Linked DNA regions of Mesorhizobium onobrychidis. The protein of the gene in region 1 interacts with the protein of each later gene in a pairwise test. Links are inferred from orthologs where the notes say so. Each region holds a gene or a part of one and is shown on either strand. Other genes may lie near its edges. The genes, in order: IHQ72_RS05425 and IHQ72_RS20465.

Evidence for each region.
Region 2: the proteins of IHQ72_RS05425 (region 1) and IHQ72_RS20465 interact in binary tests that used the Escherichia coli proteins (3 or more experiments, as listed by UniProt). The link is inferred for Mesorhizobium onobrychidis from one-to-one orthologs.

Annotation. Positions count from the first base shown.
Region 1 is NZ_CP062229.1:1,135,023-1,138,276, reverse strand. Bases 257-3,195 are described here. They hold IHQ72_RS05425 (primosomal protein N'), read right to left. Parts: upstream 2,849-3,195; coding sequence 665-2,848; downstream 257-664. Other genes in these bases: fsa (fructose-6-phosphate aldolase), read left to right, coding at 2,940-3,195; IHQ72_RS05430 (aspartate/glutamate racemase family protein), read right to left, coding at 257-628. Outside these bases: more of IHQ72_RS05430, read right to left, coding at 1-256; more of fsa, read left to right, coding at 3,196-3,254.
Region 2 is NZ_CP062229.1:4,127,659-4,130,889, reverse strand. What follows is about bases 212-3,127. They hold IHQ72_RS20465 (single-stranded DNA-binding protein), read right to left. Parts: upstream 1,971-3,127; coding sequence 1,452-1,970; downstream 212-1,451. Other genes in these bases: IHQ72_RS20450 (ATP-dependent Clp protease proteolytic subunit), read left to right, coding at 3,034-3,127; IHQ72_RS20455 (SRPBCC family protein), read left to right, coding at 2,518-3,012; IHQ72_RS20460 (ArsR/SmtB family transcription factor), read left to right, coding at 2,207-2,521; IHQ72_RS20470 (OsmC family protein), read right to left, coding at 892-1,317; IHQ72_RS20475 (hypothetical protein), read right to left, coding at 212-821. Also shown: IHQ72_RS20480 (MarC family protein), read left to right, coding at 1-54; more of IHQ72_RS20475, read right to left, coding at 75-211; more of IHQ72_RS20450, read left to right, coding at 3,128-3,231. UniProt on the Escherichia coli protein: Plays an important role in DNA replication, recombination and repair. Binds to ssDNA and to an array of partner proteins to recruit them to their sites of action during DNA metabolism. Acts as a sliding platform that migrates on DNA via reptation.

The DNA.
Region 1 (3,254 bases):
AGTCCGGCTGGCCGATCAGCATGGTGATCTCGGTACAGCCCATGATGATGCCATCGATGTTTTCGTCGCGCCGCAGGCGAGCGATTTCATCAATGTAGGCCGCCTTTGATTCGGTGCTGACGATGCCTTGACAGAGTTCGTCGTAGATCACGCGATGAACCATGTCCTGCCCGGCTTGCTCCGGCACCACCGGTTGAAGTCCGTATTTGTCGGTGAGCCGGCCTTTGTAGAAATCCTGTTCCATGGTGAAGCGCGTCGCCAGCAGCGCCGGGCGCTTGACGCCAGCGCGCTGGACTACAACGGCCGTTGAATCGGCAATGTGGATAAGCGGTATCGACACCGCTACCTCCACCTGATCGGCTAGCTTGTGCATGGTGTTGGTGCAGATCAGCAGCCCCTCCGCACCGGCTGCTTCCAGCTTACGCGCCGCCTCGACCAGCAGAACGGCCGCCCCCTGCCAGTCGCCGACGTGCTGCCGTTCGGCGATCTCGGCAAAGTCGAACGACCACAGCAGCAGTTTCGCCGAATGCAGTCCACCCAGCCGCTCGCGCACGATCTCGTTGAGCAGGCGGTAGTAGATCGCCGTTGATTCCCAACTCATGCCGCCGATGAGGCCAAGGGTTTTCATCTCTTCACAGCTCCGGTCCAAATTGCACGGTCGGCCTCACAAAAAGCTCTGCGGGTCGATATCGACCTGCACGCGCACCGAGCCCCGTATTTTCGGTCCCTCGGCCAGCATGGTGCGAATGAACCCCTGCATGTCGGCGCGCCGCTCGCCCTGGATCAGCAGGCGAAAGCGATGGCGGCCACCGATCAGCGACAGCGGCGCTTCGGCTGGGCCGAGCACGAACAGGTCGGAGGCCGGAGGTGCGGCGCGCCGCAAACCCCGCGCATGCCCCTCCGCTTCCGCCCGCGTCGCCGCACTGACGATAACACCAGCGAGCCGGCCGAAGGGCGGCAGCGCCGCCCGCTCGCGCTCGGCTATCTCGCGCTCGTAAAAAGCCTCGGCGTCGCTGGAGACGATCGCCCGCATTACCGGGTGGTCGGGCTGGAAGGTCTGCAGCAGGCCAAGGCTCTTCTTGCCGGTGCGGCCGGCACGGCCGGTCACCTGGCTGAGCAGCTGGAAGGTGCGCTCGGCAGCGCGCGGATCACCATTGGCCAGGCCAAGATCGGCGTCGACCACGCCAACCAGGGTCATGTTTGGGAAATTGTGGCCCTTGGCGACGAGCTGCGTGCCGATGACGATGTCGGCCTCGCCATTGGCGATGGCTTCAAGCTCCAGCCTCAGCCGCCGCACGCCGCCCATCAGGTCGGACGACAGCACGATGGTTCGGGCGTCTGGGAAATGCGCGACGACCTCTTCGGCGATGCGCTCGACGCCCGGCCCGCAGGCGACCAGATGGTCGAGCGTGCCGCATTCCGGGCAGGCCTCGGGCCGTCGCTCATTGTGTCCGCAATGGTGGCAGACGAGCTGGCCGCGAAAGCGATGTTCGACCAGCCAGGCCGAGCAGACGGGGCAGCCGAAGCGATGGCCGCAGACCCGGCACAGCGTCAGCGGCGCATAGCCGCGTCGGTTGAGGAACAGCAAGCATTGTTCGCGTTTCTCCAGCGTCTGCCGCATATGGCCAAGCAGCACCGGCGACAGAAAGCCGCCGCGCGCCGGCGGGGCGCGGCGCATGTCGATCGTCTTCAGGTCGGGAAGCGCCGCCTCGGCAAAGCGCGCCGAAAGCACCGCCCTGCTGTAGCGGCCTTGGCTCGCATTGACCCGGCTTTCGACCGACGGCGTCGCCGAGGCGAGCACCACCGGAAAGCCGCCGATATGGCCACGCACCACCGCCATGTCGCGGGCATTGTAGAAGACGCGGTCTTCCTGTTTGTAGGCGGGGTCATGCTCCTCGTCGACGACGATCAGCCCGAGTTCCCTGAACGGCAGGAACAGCGCCGAACGCGCGCCGGCAACGACGCGCACGCCACCTTCCGCTAGCTGCCGCCAGACACGCTCGCGCATCCTTGGCGGCAGATCCGAATGCCATTCCGCCGGCTTGGCGCCGAACCGTTCCTGGAAGCGCTCGAGGAAGGCGTGGGTCAGCGCGATCTCCGGCAGCAGGATCAGCACCTGCCTGCCGCGGTCGAGCGCCGCCGCCACCGCCTCGAAATAGACCTCCGTCTTGCCTGATCCAGTCACCCCGTCGAGCAGCGTGACGCCGAATACGCCGGCCGCGACATTGGTGCGCAGCATCCCGGCCGCATCGCTCTGGTCCGGCATCAGCGAAGGCTGGGCGTAATTCGGATCGGGTGCTGCGACCACCGGTCGCGGCGGGATCATGACGGTCTCGAACACGCCTTGCGCCTTCAACCCATCGATGACGGTCGACGAGACGCCGGCCGCATGCGCCAGCCCGGACCGCGTCCAGGCGAGCCCGCCTTCGGCTGTTTCCAGCACGCGCATCCTCGCGCCCGTCATCCGGTCGGGGTTGGCGAAGGTGCGTTGCAGCCCTTCGATCCACGGTTCCGGGTCGAAGGCCTCCGGCGCCCGCAGCAGCATGCGCGCCACCATGCCGGGCGGCGACAGCGTGTATTGCGCGATCCAGTCGACGAAGCGGCGCATAGCGCGGTCGATTGGCGGGCAGTCGAAGACCTGCTCGATCGGGCGCAGTTTCTTGGCATCGACCTTTTCGACAACGCCGTCCCAGACGATGCCGGCAACCTGGCGCGGACCGAGCGGCACGCGCACGATCGAGCCCGGCACCACGCGCATGCCGGCGGGCACGGCATAGGTGTAGGGCCGCTCGGCGGGCATCGGCACCAGCACTGGCGCGGCTGCGACAAAGGGCGAATCTTCGATCATGAGGCGTGACCTTGCCCCGACTTTCGTCTAGATCAAAGTCCGACCCAAAATGTGTGTGACATGCACATGAAAAAATCTTCAGGAGACCGTCATGAAATTTTTTGTCGACACCGCCGATGTCAAGGAAATCCGTGAGCTGAACGATTTGGGGCTGCTCGACGGCGTCACCACCAATCCCTCGCTGATCCTCAAATCCGGCGGCAAGATCGCCGACGTCACCAGAGAGATCTGCGAGATCGTCAAGGGTCCGGTCTCGGCCGAAGTCGTCGCCACCGAATACAAGGACATGATGGCGGAGGCCAAGATCCTGGCCAGGATCGCCGACAATGTCTGCATCAAGGTGCCGCTGACGCTGGACGGCCTGAGGGCCTGCAAGGACATCCGGTCGGACGGCCGCATGGTGAAT
Region 2 (3,231 bases), 3.0 Mb from region 1 along the record:
CTCGCCGTGCAGTTCGTCGCCGACGGCATCAAGGCGTTGATGGGGGCTCCCTGAACCGACGAACAACAACGCGTTTAGTTTAGACTCCGAAGCCGGGGCATAGGCCGGCCATTCTCGGATTCAACCCGCCCGCCCTGCAGGTCAAACCAATTGCCGCCAAGAGCCGGCCGTGCGGTTTCGGTCCAACCTGGAAAACCTTGCTTGCGTTCGAGATACCCCATTCGCTCGAGTAGCTGTGCAATGGCTGGTGCTTGTTTCACAAGGACGACAGGCAGTGACCGGGCGGTGCTGGGTGAATTAGCTAGTGCCTGTATCTGCTCAAGGTCGACTCTGGCCTCCAGGGCATCAATGATAGGTTCTATCTGAGAACGCCAATGTTCGCTTTCCCACACGAGGTCGAGATAGGTTCGCAGGACATAGTTCAATGACGGAAACGAATATTCCGAATAGGTTGCGGCGATGTTGGTGCTGTGCCGAATATCATGACGAAGCCTGAAGAATGCTGGAAAACCACGATCATCGTATCCGGAGTGCCATTGCCCCTTCACCAGCCTCGCCGGTTCGGCGACTCCCAGCGTCCAGAGCAATCCGGATGCTTGCTCGTAAACCGATATGAAGCTGTGACTGAAAACACGTCCCGCGCGGTACAGTTCCTTCACTTCCGTACTCTTAGCTTCGACGTAATTCCCTTTTTCATCTTGCGGGCCATGCCATATCGTCCGCAAAATTGTTTCGGCGACCAACAGTCGATAGAGCGATTTTTTACTTTTTCTCTCCGCTGAAGGTCCGAATACAGACTTCACCAGACTAGTCAGCGACATTAAACATAAACTCCAGACTGCACAATGACGATGCCACGCGAAGTCTAAATATTCAGCCCTTATTAATCGGTTACTTCGCCGCTGTATCGACAACCTCGAAATCATGCGTGACGGTGGCGGTCTTGGCCAACATCGCCGTGGCTGAGCAGTATTTTTCGATCGACAGCTCGATCGCCCGTTTCACCTTGTCGCGCGAAAGCGCGCGGCCCTTGACGATGAAACGCATATGGATACGGGTGAACACCCGCGGCTCCTTCTCCGCTCGGTCGGCGTCGAGTTCGACCACGCAGTCTTCGACCGCCTCGCGCCCCTTTTCGAGGATGTGGACCACATCATAGGCCGAGCAGCCGCCAGTGCCGAGCAGCACCAGCTCCATCGGGCTCGGCCCCGGCGTCTTGCCTTCCGGTCCGAACGCAGTCCCCAGCACTACCTTGTGACCGCTGCCGGACTCACCGACGAAGGTGCGCTCCTCGACCCATTTGACCCGTGCTTTCATCTGATACGTCCTTTCACCGCACACTACTCAAACGCACAACGTCCCGAAAATCCAAGATAGACTTTCGGGACGCCAATGCGTGGCCTCAAATAGCTGGCGTTGTCAGCTCGCGCAGAGCCGTTCGCTCCGAGCGATCAAAACGGAATTTCGTCGTCCAGTTCGCGCGACGAACCGCCGCCGCCCTTGTTGCCGCCACTGCCGCCGCGATTGAAACTCTCGCCCGGGCCGGACTGGCCGAAATCGGAACCGCGGCTGCTGCCGCCACCGGTATAGCTACCGACCTGACCGCCCTCGCCCTGCCCGCGTGCGTCGAGCATCTGCAGCTCGCCACGGAATTTCTGCAGCACGATTTCGGTGGTGTAGCGGTCATTGCCGGTCTGGTCCTGCCATTTGCGCGTCTGCAACTGGCCCTCGACATAAACCTTCGCGCCCTTCTTCAGATACTGCTCGGCGACCTTGGCGAGCTGCTCGTTGAAGATGACGACATTGTGCCACTCGGTCTTTTCCTTGCGCTCGCCGGAAGTCTTGTCGCGCCAGCTTTCCGAGGTGGCGACGCGGATATTGACGACCGGCTCACCCGAATTCAAACGGCGGATTTCCGGATCCGCCCCGAGATTGCCCACCAGAATGACCTTGTTGACGCTACCCGCCATGATACTTCTCCGCGCTCATCCGAAACAAAATTTCTGTCGCTCACCTTATAGACTGCGGACAATCCCCGCCTGCCGTGGCTGCCTTTTCCCACAAGGTTTTTGTTCTCTTTTCGTTCTAGGCTCATCAATCTCTACTGTCAAGGAATGTCAGCAATCGATTGGGTCCACTGCTCCATTCCATATGGGCGCGAAAAGACTGCTTGCCAAACCAATAAGTGTCGACTTATGCTTCCACCATGATCGAAGCAGAGATTTTTCGAGCGCTTTCCGACCCGACGCGCCGCGCCGTCTACGAACGGCTCGCCGCTGGCGAGATGACCGTGTCGGAACTGCGCAGCGGCATGACCGTGTCGCAACCGGCCGTGTCGCAGCATCTCGCAGTGCTGCGCGGCGCCGGCCTTGTGGTCGAGCGGCGAGCCGGCCGCAACGCTTATTATCGCGCCGATCCGCAAGGGCTTGACCCTCTGCTCGGCTGGATCGAGCGCTACCGTGCGTTCTGGCCCGAGCGTATCGAACGGCTCAAGGCGGTTTTGAAGGATATGGATCAATGACGGCAAAACAGCATTCAGGCATGGCGGCAGATTCGATCGAGTTCGAGTGCGAGCTTCCAGACCCACCGGAAAAAGTGTGGCGGGCGCTGACGGTGCCGGACCTGCTCGCAGCCTGGATGATGCCGAACGACATCAAGCCGGAGATCGGCGTCCGCTTTGCCTTTGCTAAGGCTGATGCGCAGATCGAGTGCGAAATTCTCGACGCCGAGCCCGAACGCCTGCTGCGTTATTCCTGGCGGGAGCGACTGGCGCCTGGCAACGCAGCGGATCCGCTCACCAGCCCGCTGGACAACCCAATGGATAGCATTGTCACCTTCACGCTCGACCGCACCGTGTCGGGCGGCACGCATCTGCGCATCGTCCACGATGGATTTGCGCGGGTAGCTACGCCTGCGGTTGCAGGCGCTGGTTGCCGGCTTTCGCTCAACGCACACAGCCCCAGACAGATCATAGCTGCAAACTCGCCTCGCCTCTTCCTGCGCGCGGCCTGAGCGGCACAACGGAGAAAAGCGATGAGCGGTTTTGCCAACCTGGTGCCGATGGTGATCGAGCAGTCGAGCCGCGGCGAACGCGCCTTCGACATTTTTTCGCGGCTGCTGCGCGAGCGCATCGTCTTCATCAACGGTCCGATCGATGACAATGTGTCGGCGCTGGTCTGTGCCCAACTTCTGTCGCTGGAATCCGACAATCCCGACAAGGAGATATCGCTC